Regions from separate parts of the Streptomyces sp. NPDC055103 genome, predicted to be linked through region 2. Evidence: riboswitches for the same ligand, from Rfam matches in the RefSeq annotation. Region 2 holds a riboswitch; each other region holds the start of a gene.

Region 1 (3,993 bases), on a different contig from region 2:
TGTTCCTCAACTACGACGAGAACGACGGCTTCTTCGACCACGTGCCGCCGCCGGTCGCCCCGCCGGGGACGCCGGGCGAGTACCTCGACGGCGCGCCGATCGGCCTGGGCTTCCGCGTGCCCATGATCGTCATGTCCCCGTGGACCCGGGGTGGCTGGGTGAGCTCCGAGGTCTTCGACCACACCTCGGTGCTCCGCTTCATGGAGACCTGGACGGCGGCCCTCGGCACTCCGGCCGCCTGCCCGAACATCAGCGCCTGGCGGCGCCGGGTGACGGGCGATCTGACGAGCGTCTTCGACTTCGCCCACCCGGTGTACGGAGTGCCCGCGGGCCTCCCGTCCACGGCGAAGGTCATCGGGCAGGCCACCTGCGGCCCGCTGCCGAACCCCGCGCCCCAGAACAACGCCCAGCCGGCGCAGGAGTCCGGCACCCGCCCGGCGCGCGCCCTGCCGTACCAGGTGAACGGCAACCTCGACCGGTTCGAGTTCGGGGCGGCCGGCAAGATCCTGGCCTGGTTCTCGATGACGAACCAGGGGCCGGAGGCCAGGCAGGCGGCGCACTTCTCGATCCACCCGCACCAGCACCGCGACACGGCGGCCTGGCAGTACACGGTCGACCCGGGCGCCACCGCCTCCGACTACTTCAACATCGGGCTCGGGTCGGGATCCGGGAAGTACGACATCTCGATGATGGGCCCCAACCGCTTCCTGCGGCGCTTCATCGGCGACGCGTCCAAGGCGGGCAAGGCCGTGGAGGTCGCGGCCCGGTACGCGCCCGAGGCGGGCACGGGCCGGACGGCGCTGTGGTTCCGGATGACCAACACCTCGGCGGGCCCGGTGACCTTCACGATCCGCTCGAACGCCTACCGCACGGACGGCCCGTGGACGTACACGGTCCCGGCGAACTCCAGCCGTGAGGAGTTCTTCAACGCGGTGGCCTACAACGGCGGCTGGTACGACTTCACGATCCTCGCCGACATCGACGGGACCTGGTCGCGCCGGTACACCGGCCACATCGAGACCGGGTCCCCGAGCGTCACCGGCTGACCCCTTGCACGTCGGCCGGTGCCGGCGGGTCACCGGCCGACGGTGTCACCGGCCCGGCGGGTCACCGGCCGGCGTGCGCGGCGCGGCGGATCGTCGCGTCGAGGAGGCCCACCGCCTCGGCCGCCGTGCGGCCGGGAGCCCGGTTCCACGGGCCGATCAGTTCGCGCCATCCTCGCGACCGGAGCTCGGTCATGATCCAGGCGGCCGCCTCGTTCATGGTGTCCGCGCCGCCGTAGCCGAGGCGGTGGGCCGCGAGGAGGGCGCCGCAGACGCAGCGCGCTCCCCGCGCGTCGCGCAGTTTGTACGGGGCGTTCTGCCAGCCCCACTCCGTGAGCACCAGCCGCGCGTAGCCGAGGTGGACCGAGGGGCGCAGCTCGGGACGGCCGATCCGGCGCCAGGCGTGCAGACGGTCCGGGAGTACGGCTCCGATCCGGCCGGGAAGCGTGCGCTCGGCCGGGGCCGGCGGCGGGAGCGCGTCGAGCGCCTCGGTCACGAGCTGGTCCACGGGCACGGTCAGGAGGGCCCGCCAGTCAGCGCGCTCGGGCTGTCGCTGCGGCGCGGGGTCCGGTCCGGCGGGGGCCGGCCGGACCGGGACCTGTGGGGCGAGGGTCGGCCGGACCGGGACCGGTGGGGCGAGGGTCGGCGGGGCGGGGGTCCAGTCCGTGACGATCCGCTGCCAGGTGGCGCTCTCGAAGAGAGCGGCCGCCTCGCGGTCGAGGGTGTCCGGGCTGAGCGGGGAGACGGTGGTCGGCATCCGGGTGGCTCCTGGGTCGGGTACCTCCATCTTTCAAGAAGAATGTCTTGTTTGCGACTTTTGTCGCCACGGACACAGTGGTACCGCTTAGCGCGAGCCAGCCCCACGACCCTCGACACGACCGAACACCCCATGGCGGTAAATTTCCACCCATTCATTCACCATCGGAATTACATCGCATATTCGGACATTACTCGCCGGGTGACGCGGTTCACTTTTCCCGGAGATCACCACGTCCCGGCACTTCCGCAAGCCGTGCGGTGCACGGAAGTTCGGCGATGCCCGAGCGCGGTCGATCTTGAATTAGCCGAATACAGAGATCCTTTACCCCGCCCCAGCGATTCACTCCCCTTGTTATCCGTCGCATTACTGGCCTACGGTCACCCCCATTCGAGCGGAACGCCTAATCCTGCCGCCGCCCGAAACACCTCCCTTTCACCCGACGGCAGGAGCGGGGGACCCACGAATTCGCCGGTCCGGAATCCGGAACGGCTCGGGGTGCAGCCGCGTGTGCGCGGCCGGACATCTCCCGTCCGAACCCGACAGCTCACCCCGCAGGCGCCGGAGAGGAAACCGTCATGCCTGCACACGGTAAGCACCGCCGCCCCCGACGCCGCACGGTCACCCGTGGCCTCGCACTCGCCGGCACGGGCGGGGCAGCCCTGGCCCTGCCGCTGATCGTCCCCGCCACCGCCGGCGCCGAGACGATCTCGTCCGCGCCGAAGACCGCCGCGCAGCCCGTCGCCGCACAGCACGCGACCGCGACCGCCGCGCCGTCCGCCCCCACCGCCGCTGCCGCCGCCGCGCGTACGTACACCGTCGTGAGCGGTGACTCGCTTTCCCTGATCGCCCAGAAGAAGGGAATTCAGGGCGGCTGGAAGTCGATTTACCGGGCCAACAAGTCCGCCGTGGGTGACAATCCGTCACTCATTCACCCCGGTCTCGAACTGACGATTCGTCGGGATTCCGCGAAGGCCGCCCCCGCTCAGGCCGCCGCGCCGAAGAAGAGCACCGCCACGACGGACCGGGCGAGCCGCTCCGAGCGCCGTGCCGCGGCCCCGGCCGCCGCTTCGGGCGCCTCCGCAGCGCAGGCGGCGCCCGCCGCCGCGCCCGCCGTCCAGGCCGCCCCGGCCGCCGCCCAGTACGCCGACAACCTCGACGGCTGGATCCGGCAGTCGCTGGCCATCATGGCCCAGCGCGGCATCCCCGGCTCGTACGACGGAATCCTCCGCAACGTAATGCGCGAGTCCTCCGGCAACCCCCAGGCCATCAACCTCTGGGACTCCAACGCCGCGGCCGGCACCCCCTCGAAGGGCCTGCTCCAGGTGATCCAGCCGACCTTCGACGCCTACCACGTGCCGGGCACGTCCACGGACCTGTTCGACCCGGTCGCCAACATCACGGCTGCCTGCAACTACGCGGCCGACCGCTACGGCTCCATCGACAACGTCAACGGCGCCTACTGACCCCTGAAGTGCTCGTCGAACCAGTCCCTGGCGAGCTCCGCCACCTCCTCCAGGGCCCCCGGCTCCTCGAAGAGGTGGGTGGCGCCCGGCACGACCGTCAGCCGGTTCTCGCAGCGCAGCAGCGCCTGGGCCCGCTTGTTGAGGTCCAGGACCAGCTCGTCCCGGCCGCCCACCACGAGGAGGGTCGGGGCGCGCACCCGGGCCAGGTGCTCGCCCGCCAGATCCGGTCTGCCACCGCGTGACACGACTGCGGCGACACCGGAACCGGCGTCGGCCGCCGCCCACAGCGCGGCGGCCGCGCCCGTGCTCGCCCCGAAGTAGCCGAGCGGCAGGTCGTCGCCCCCGGGCCGCCCGGCCAGCCAGTCCGTGGCGCTCACCAGCCGGCCGGCGAGCAGCGGGGTGTCGAAGACATGGGCCCGGTCGGCCGCCTCGGTCTCGGTCAGCAGGTCGAACAGCAGCGTCCCGAGCCCGGCCCGGTTCAGGGCCGAGGCGACCGCGCGGTTGCGCGGACTGTGCCGGCTGCTGCCGCTGCCGTGGGCGAACAGGACGATGCCGGTCGCGCCGTCGGGCACAGCGAGCCGTCCGGCGAGGGTGGCGCCGGTCGCCGGGATCCTGACGTCCTCGTCCCGCACGACGGGCCCGCGCACAGCCCGGCTGCGGTCGAGGCAGTCGAGCACCTCCGCGTCGGACGTCTGCGTGAAGTCCCGGTAGAACTGACCGATCGCGT
Region 2 (3,993 bases):
CCTCGGCCAACGACGCCATCGCGCAGTTCCTCTACCTCGACCACGCCTCTCCGGGCCAGGACATCTCCCTCTACATCAACTCCCCCGGCGGCTCCATCAGCGCCATGACCTCCCTCTACGACACGATGCGGACGCTCTCCTCCGACGTGGAGACCACCTGCCTGGGCCAGGCCGCCTCCACCGCGGCCGTCCTGCTCGCGGCCGGCACCCCGGGCAAGCGCCTGATCCTGCCCGGCGCCCGGGTCACCCTCCAGCAGCCGACCCTGGACGAGCCCGTCCAGGGACAGCTCAGCGACCTCGACCTCCAGGCGCGCGAGCTGCTGCGCCTGCGGGAGCTGGTCGCCGGGATGCTCGTCGAACACACCGGACAGGACCGGGAGCGGATCGACGCCGACATCGACCGCCTCACCGTCCTGGACGCCGAGGCGGCCGTCGCGTACGGCCTGGCCGACCACGTCGTCACGAGCCGGCGCGCCGCCGCCGGCGGCGCGGCCTGGTGAACCGGCCGTGCCCCCCGAGCTGCCGCCACTGCCGGCCCTGACCCGGGCCGAGGGTGAACTCGTCGACGCGTACCTCGAAGTCGTCGACCTCCTAGGGAAGATCAATCCATCCAGAGGCATGCATACCTATGGGGCGTTGCGTGCGGCCCAGGCCCTGGTGGGACGTGCGGAGGCGCTGCGCGAGGCGCTGAATCTCATGCATATGCGGGGTGAGAGCGAGGTCCACGCGGACACATTGGCGCGCGCCTTAAGGGTGTTGGACGGAGAGCGCAGGACCGGCCGCGTCACCGTCCCCCGCACTCGGGCGAGTTGACATATCCGCGTGTCGTGTCGAGGTCCGGTCGGCCGACACGGACCGCAGATTCCCTCCCCCGTTCGGCGTAGTCGACGAGTCGACATATGAAGCGGGCGAGTTGCGCAACAGGTGTACGCATTTGGCGGAATCGAACGTTCCATCGCTGGTACGCGGCTCGTAGGCCAAACCTCCGAAGATCACAAAGGCGGTCTGTCCACCCGAATGGATCAGTCGTGAGGAGCCTCACATATCGCCGTTTCAGCTCGGTTTTCGCCCATGGCGTGGGTCAAGATCCGTGTCGACGACAAGCCCCCGCCACCGCGGCGGGGCGGTCCGGGCGGACGCCGAGTCCTGCCGCTGTCCCGGACGTCTGGTCGACAGGAGTGGATCGGCAGGAGTGGAGGACCCAATCAGTACGGGATGTTCGCGCCGCTTCCGCGGCGGGGCCGTTCCTTGGGGTGAAGCCGCAGCCGCGGCCGGGCATCTTCGCCAGCCCGAACCCGACAGGTCATCCTTCGCAGGCGGCTGACGAAGGGTTGCGCATGACCGCGCAGATGCATGTCCCGTCCCTGCTGTCCCGGGCCGGAGCCGTCTCGGCTCTCACCCTCGCCGCCGTCGGCGGCACGCTGTTCGCACCAGGTGCGGCGACGGAGGCCCAGGCAGCGACGACACACGCGAACAAGGCACTGAGCGTCGCCGCGTCCAAGAAGGGCTCGCCCTACCGGTACGGATCCGCCGGACCCACCCGGTTCGACTGCTCCGGTCTGACGCTCTACGCCTACAACAAGGCGGGCAAGTCGCTGCCCCGCACCGCGCAGCAGCAGTACAACAAGACCCGGCACATCTCCTCGTCCAGCCGGCAGAAGGGGGACCTGGTCTTCTTCCACTCCGGTGGGAGGGTGTACCACGTCGGCATCTACGCCGGCAGCGGCAAGATCTGGCACTCGCCCAAGACGGGCTCCTGGGTGAAGCTCGACAAGATCTGGTCGTCGAAGGTCTACTACGGCCGCGTCCGGTGACGGAACCCGGGCGCTGACCCTTGCCGAGGGAGGGGCGCGGTGGCGCCGCCGCACCCCTCACGGCCGGGGCAGCACCCTCTCGGTGGCCCTGTGCGGCCCGGGCGTCGAGGTCGGTGTCCCCGACCCGCAGGACCCCACCCGCCGGCAGGCTCGTACTCCGGCCGAGGTCAACCCCTTTTACTGGGCGCGGCACTTCGCCGGTGGCGCCTGGCCCTCACAGGAGCTGCACGCCGGCTGAGCCGGTCGGTACGGGGGCGGGGGCCCACGGCAGCGTGATCCAGACCGTCTTGCCGCCCTCCTCGGTCGGCGTGACCGAGAGCCGGCCGCCGGCCTCCGCCGCGAGGACGCGGATGATGACCATGCCGCGCCCGTTGTCCTGCTGGACCGCCGCCGGAAGTCGGCGCGGCCAGCGGGGATGGCTGTCGGTCACGCCGATGTACAGGCGTTCCTCCCGCTCCAGCCGGAGGTCGACCGTGAAGGTGGGCGACTGCCCGAACGTGTGCTGGACGGCGTTGGTCGCCAGTTCCGAGACGATGAGCCGGATAGAGTCCGCGATCTCCGCGCCGCCGTCGAGCCCCCAGTCCCCCAGGACGTCCACGGCGAATCTGCGTGCCGTGGGAACCGAGGCGGGATCGCTCGGCAGAGTGACGGATGCTTCCTGCTGGTCTGCCATGGCGGCGCTGTCCCTTTCCCGCCGGGGACACCACCCCGGATTGCGCTTCGCGTCAGAGTGCCACCGATCGTGCCGCCCCGTACGGCCTTCCACCACGATATGTGCACATCTATCGCCCGAAGCGGTGAACTCTGCTGTCCGGAAACGCTCTTGGATGGCGGAGACGATGCCGTCAGAGGGCCGCGGGCGCGGTGCGCAGGATCGTCTCCACCGCCCCGTGCAGCTCGGCGTCCGTCAGGTCGGCGCGGGCCGTGAGCCGGAGCCGCGAGATGCCGTCCGGCACGGACGGGGGCCGGAAACACCCGACCGCCAGGCCCTGTTCGCGGCAGTCGGCCGCCCAGCGCAGCGCCGCCTCGGGCGAGGGGGCGCGCACCGAGACGACGGCAGCGTCCGGTCGCGCCGCGGTCAGTCCGGCCGCCGTGAGGAGCTCGTACAGGGTGGTGGCGACGGTCCGCGCCCGCTCGGCGAGTGCCGGTTCGGCGGCGATCAGCCGCAGGCTCGCGAGCGCGCCGCCCGCGGCGGCCGGGGCGAGCCCGGTGTCGAAGATGAAGGTGCGCGCCGCGTTCACCAGGTGCTCGACGACCCGGGCGGGTCCGAGGACGGCGCCGCCCTGGCTGCCCAGGGACTTGGAGAGGGTGAGGGTGGCGACGACGTCCTCGTCGCCCGCGAGGCCCGCCTCGTGCAGGGCGCCCCGCCCGCCGGCGCCGAGGACACCGAAGCCGTGGGCGTCGTCGACGACGAGCCCGGCGCCGTGCGCGCGGCAGACGTCGGCGAGCTCCGGGAGCGGCGCCTTGTCCCCGTCGACGGAGAAGACGGAGTCGCTGACCACGAGCGCCCGGTGCTCCGGACGCGCCTCCAGGGTCTTGCGTACGGCATCAGGGTCGGCGTGCGGCACGACGGCCGTCTCGGCGCGCGCGAGCCGGCAGCCGTCGACGATCGAGGCGTGGTTGGAGGCGTCCGAGACGATCAGCGAGTCCCGGCCGCCGAGCGCGGTGAGCGCGGCCAGGTTCGCCGCGTAGCCGGAGGAGAAGACGAGGGCCGCCTCGAAGCCGCAGAACTCGGCGAGTTCGCGTTCGAGCCGGGTGTGCAACCGGGTCGTGCCGGTGACGAGCCGTGAACCGGTGGCGCCCGCGCCCCAGCGCCTCGCCGCCTCGGCCGCCGCCTCGGTGACGTCCGGGCGTCGGGTGAGTCCCAGGTAGTCGTTGCTCGCCAGGTCGAGGAGCTCCGACTCGGCCGCCCGGGGCCGCAGCGTACGGACGAGACCGGCCTCCGCCCGGCGGCGCGCCTCGGCGTCGGTCCAGTCGAACGCGGTCCGGCGCGGGCCCTGGGCCCGGGCGTCGTCGGCCTGTGGCATGCGGCGATCCTTTTGTAGGCAGCGCACAGACCCTAACCGGAGTATGCCGAGGTCGGGATGTGGCCATCCACACACCTCGTTCGGCGGCGTTTGTTCGGTTCCTCCTTGGCCCGGGGGCGGACCGTAGGCAAGGATCAACCCTTATGGACCTG
Region 3 (3,993 bases), on a different contig from region 2:
CGGCGCCACGCTCGACGCGCACGCGGACCACCCGGGCGTACGGGTCTCCCTTGAGGTGCCCGTCTCCCGGCTGCCCAAGGCGCTCGGGCTGCTCTCCGAGGCGCTGATCGCCCCGGCCTTCCTGGACACCGAGATCGAGCGCCTCGTGCGCAACCGCCTCGACGAGATCCCGCACGAGACGGCCAACCCGTCCCGCCGCGCCGCGAAGCAGCTCTCCAAGGAGCTCTTCCCGGCCGAGTCGCGCATGTCCCGGCCGCGCCAGGGCACGGAGGAGACGGTCGCCGCGATCGACTCCGCCGCCGTCCGCGCCTTCTACGAGGCGCACGTCCGCCCCGGCACGGCCACCGCCGTGGTCGTCGGCGACCTGACGGGTGTCGACCTCGACAAGGTCCTCGCCGAGACGCTGGGCGCCTGGTCCGGCGAGCCGGCCGAGCCGCTGCCGATGCCGCCGATCACCGCGGACGACACCGGACGGGTCGTCATCGTCGACCGTCCCGGCGCCGTCCAGACGCAGTTGCTGATCGGGCGCATCGGTCCGGACCGCCACGACAGCGTCTGGGCGGCCCAGGTCCTCGGCACGTACTCCCTCGGCGGCACGCTGACCTCGCGCCTCGACCGGGTCCTGCGCGAGGAGAAGGGCTACACGTACGGCGTGCGGGCCTTCGGGCAGGTGCTCCGCTCGGACGCCGCGGGGAACGGCGCGTCGATGCTCGCCATCAGCGGCTCGTTCGACACCCCCAACACCGGCCCGGCACTTGACGACCTGTGGAAGGTGCTGCGGACCCTCGCCGCGGAGGGCCTGACCGACGCCGAGCGCGAGACGGCCGTGCAGAACCTCGTGGGTGTGGCGCCGCTCAAGTACGAGACGGCCGCCTCGGTCGCCGGGACGCTCGCCGACCAGGTCGAGCAGCACCTTCCGGACGACTTCCAGGCGCAGTTGTACGCGCGTCTCGCCGAGACGGGCACGGTCGAGGCGACCGCGGCCGTGGTCAACGCCTTCCCCGTGGACCGGCTCGTCACCGTGCTCGTGGGCGACGCGGCGCAGATCGCGGAGCCGGTGCGCGCGCTCGGCATCGGTGAAGTCACCGTCGTGACCGGCTGATCGCACCCGCGGACCCGGCAAGGAAGGCCTCGACGTCACGATTTCGTCGAGGCCTTCCGCTTTGCCCGAATTGAGAGGAATGGGGCGTCTGCCCTGTGGCATGTCTTACAAACAGGCGTGTTTGTTTGGCTATTGAAAGACGATCCGCATAGCGTCGGTGCGGCTGTTCGTCAGTGCACGTGCCGCATTCGCGGCAGCGGACAGTCATCGCCGAGTCCCCGTCAGGCGCGAGCCTGGGGAGCCGGGGACCCACACAGTCCCTGGGGTGAATCGGGCGCCTTCGTCACGCACGGAGGGGCTCGTAGGAGACCTTCCTGCTCCGAACCCGTCAGCTAACCCGGTAGGCGAGAAGGAAGGAAAGGAACAGCCCCTACATGGCGTTCACCCGTGCCACCGGGAAGCATCGTGGGCCGAGCCGGATGGCGCGTCGCAGCGTGGGCATCGCCGGCGTCGCGACACTCGCCACCACCGGCGTCATCGGAACCCTCGCCTCCCCGGCGCTCGCCGCCGACACGGACAACCGCTCCGTCGAGGACACCGGCCTCACGCAGGTGATCACCGAGGACTCCCTCGCGGACCGCGTCAACGCCCAGGTCGCCGCGCAGGAGCAGGAGGCCTTCGAGGCCATCGCCAAGGCGAAGGCCCAGGCCGAGGCTCGCGCCGAGGCGAAGCGCAAGGCCGAGGCCCGCGCCAAGGAGGTCCGTGAGGAGCGTGAGCGCGCCGCCCGCGAGGCCGAGCGCCGCCGCCTCAACTCCTTCCAGCTCCCCGTGGCCGGCTCGTACGTGACCACCGGCTACAAGACCGGCGGCTCCCTCTGGTCCTCCGGCAGCCACTCCGGCATCGACTTCCACGCGTCCTACGGCAGCTCGGTCGTCTCCGTCGGCTCCGGCACCGTCGTCGAGGCCGGCTGGGGCGGCGCGTACGGCAACAACATCGTCATCCGGATGAACGACGGCACGTACACCCAGTACGGGCACCTCTCGTCCATCGGGGTCTACGTGGGCCAGAGCGTCGAGCCGGGCCAGCAGATAGGCGTCTCGGGTTCGAGCGGCAACTCGACCGGCCCGCACCTCCACTTCGAGGCGCGGACGAGCTCCGAGTACGGCTCCGACCTCAACCCCATCTCGTACCTCCGCTCCCGCGGCGTCAGCCTCTGACCCCAGGCGGAAGCCGCTGACGCCACACGGAAGCCCCTGGCGTCACACGCATCGCGTCGCAAAAGCCCCGGCTCGTACTGAGCCGGGGCTTTTCGCTGACCGAAACATATGCGCGGATTCCATGGGGGCATCGGAAATTCCGGCCTGCTGCAATAGAGTCGCAGAGCGGACGCAGAACAGGCGTCGCTCGAATTGTCTCTCGCGGACCAAGGCGGAGGTCGGACATGCGCGTTCCCGCGCAATCGGTATGCACGGCGATCCGGGACGACATCGTCTCCGGCGTCTTCGAGCGGGGCGGGCGACTGACCGAGGAGCAGCTCGCGCGCCGCTACGGGGTCTCCCGTGTCCCGGTCCGCGAGGCCCTGCGCACCCTGGAGTCCGAGGGCTTCGTCGTCACCCGCCGCCACGCAGGCGCCCATGTCGCCGAGCCCACCGAGCAGGAGGCGGCCGATCTGCTCGACATGCGGGCCCTGCTCGAACCCCTGGGCGCCGCCCGCGCCGCACAGCGGCGCACCGAGGCACATCTGAAGGTGCTGCGGGGCCTGGTCAGGCTGGGTCAGGAGCGGGCCAGACGCGGCCAGGGCGAGGACCTGCGCTCGCTCGGCGGCTGGTTCCACGAGACGCTGGCGCAGGCCTCCGGCAGCCCGGCCCTGACGGCGCTGCTCACCCAGCTACGGCACAAGATCGCCTGGATGTACGCGGTCGACCAGCCCGCCCACCCCACCGAGGCCTGGTCCGAGCACGGCGCGATCGTGGACGCCGTCGCGCGCGGCGACGCCGAGCGGGCCAGGGCGCTGACGGCGCTGCATGCGGAGCGCTCGCTGGTGCTGCACCGGCTGAAAAGGCCCGAGCGCGGCCGTGTGAGGGTTTCGCAACATGTCGTCAACACGGCGAGCGTCCGGAATTAACACGTGCACCGTATACAAAGAATAGGAATTCGCTGGAGCTGATGTGCGCTGCCGGAAATACCGGCTCCAGAAAAGCGAAAACCGCGGCCGCCGGAATTCCGGCAGCCGCGGTTTCGTCGTACGGGAAAGGCGGGGTCAGACGGTCTCGGGGAGCTCGTCGAGGCCCTCGGCGACCAGCTTCGCGAGGCGGTCCAGCGCGATCTCGGCGCCCTCGGCCTCCGAGGCGAGGACGATCTCCTCGCCGCCCTGCGCGCCCAGGCCGAGCACCGCGAGCATCGAGGCGGCGTTCACGGGGGTGCCGTCGGACTTGGCGATCGTCACCGGAACGCCGGAAGCCGTGGCGGCACGGACGAAGATGGACGCGGGGCGGGCGTGGAGGCCCTCGGCCCAGCCGACGTTGACGCGGCGCTCAGCCATGGTGTTGCCCTTCAAGTCTCAAGCGGGTTGTCTAGACCAGTCTCTCATGCGGTGCGCGGTGCTCGTGCCGACCTTCGAACCGGATCGGACCGCCCTTCGGCCCTCCCCACCCTGCACGGCGCGCACCCGCGGCGCGACCGGTGCCGGTGGCCCGTACCGGCCGTAGGCTGGCCCCATGCAGAGCGCGTCGGAGCAGTCGGAAGCGGCGGATCGACCGGCATCACCGGCACCGGCCTCCACACCGGAGCACGCCTATCCCGATCACTGGGAGGCCGACGTGGTGCTCCGGGACGGCGGCACCGCGCGCATCAGGCCCATCACCGCCGATGACGCCGACCGGCTGGTCAGCTTCTACGAGCAGGTGTCGGACGAGTCGAAGTACTACCGCTTCTTCGCTCCCTACCCGCGG

What was found. A riboswitch is a leader RNA that binds a small molecule or an ion and turns the genes downstream of it on or off. The one in region 2 is predicted to bind cyclic di-AMP.
Region 1: it holds a riboswitch for cyclic di-AMP, as region 2 does, so the genes downstream of both, ACWFR1_RS23925 (LysM peptidoglycan-binding domain-containing protein) here and ACWFR1_RS34825 (C40 family peptidase) in region 2, are expected to answer to the same signal.
Region 3: it holds a riboswitch for cyclic di-AMP, as region 2 does, so the genes downstream of both, ACWFR1_RS05630 (M23 family metallopeptidase) here and ACWFR1_RS34825 (C40 family peptidase) in region 2, are expected to answer to the same signal.

The regions. Positions count from the first base shown of each region.
Region 1 is NZ_JBSGTX010000039.1:57,055-61,047, forward strand. Features, by position in the region: gene ACWFR1_RS23915 (phosphocholine-specific phospholipase C) at 1-1,046, shown strand, start outside; gene ACWFR1_RS23920 (DUF6197 family protein) at 1,108-1,800, opposite strand; cyclic di-AMP (ydaO/yuaA leader) riboswitch at 2,201-2,373, shown strand; gene ACWFR1_RS23925 (LysM peptidoglycan-binding domain-containing protein) at 2,379-3,266, shown strand; gene ACWFR1_RS23930 (alpha/beta family hydrolase) at 3,260-3,993, opposite strand, start outside.
Region 2 is NZ_JBSGTX010000081.1:31,433-35,425, reverse strand. Features, by position in the region: gene ACWFR1_RS34835 (ATP-dependent Clp protease proteolytic subunit) at 1-500, shown strand, start outside; gene ACWFR1_RS34830 (hypothetical protein) at 508-813, shown strand; cyclic di-AMP (ydaO/yuaA leader) riboswitch at 1,213-1,334, shown strand; gene ACWFR1_RS34825 (C40 family peptidase) at 1,338-1,814, shown strand; gene ACWFR1_RS34820 (ATP-binding protein) at 2,029-2,487, opposite strand; gene ACWFR1_RS34815 (8-amino-7-oxononanoate synthase) at 2,660-3,841, opposite strand; gene bioB (biotin synthase BioB) at 3,985-3,993, shown strand, end outside.
Region 3 is NZ_JBSGTX010000005.1:140,325-144,317, reverse strand. Features, by position in the region: gene ACWFR1_RS05635 (M16 family metallopeptidase) at 1-1,102, shown strand, start outside; cyclic di-AMP (ydaO/yuaA leader) riboswitch at 1,301-1,463, shown strand; gene ACWFR1_RS05630 (M23 family metallopeptidase) at 1,477-2,259, shown strand; gene ACWFR1_RS05625 (GntR family transcriptional regulator) at 2,484-3,167, shown strand; gene ACWFR1_RS05620 (HPr family phosphocarrier protein) at 3,303-3,584, opposite strand; gene ACWFR1_RS05615 (GNAT family N-acetyltransferase) at 3,760-3,993, shown strand, end outside.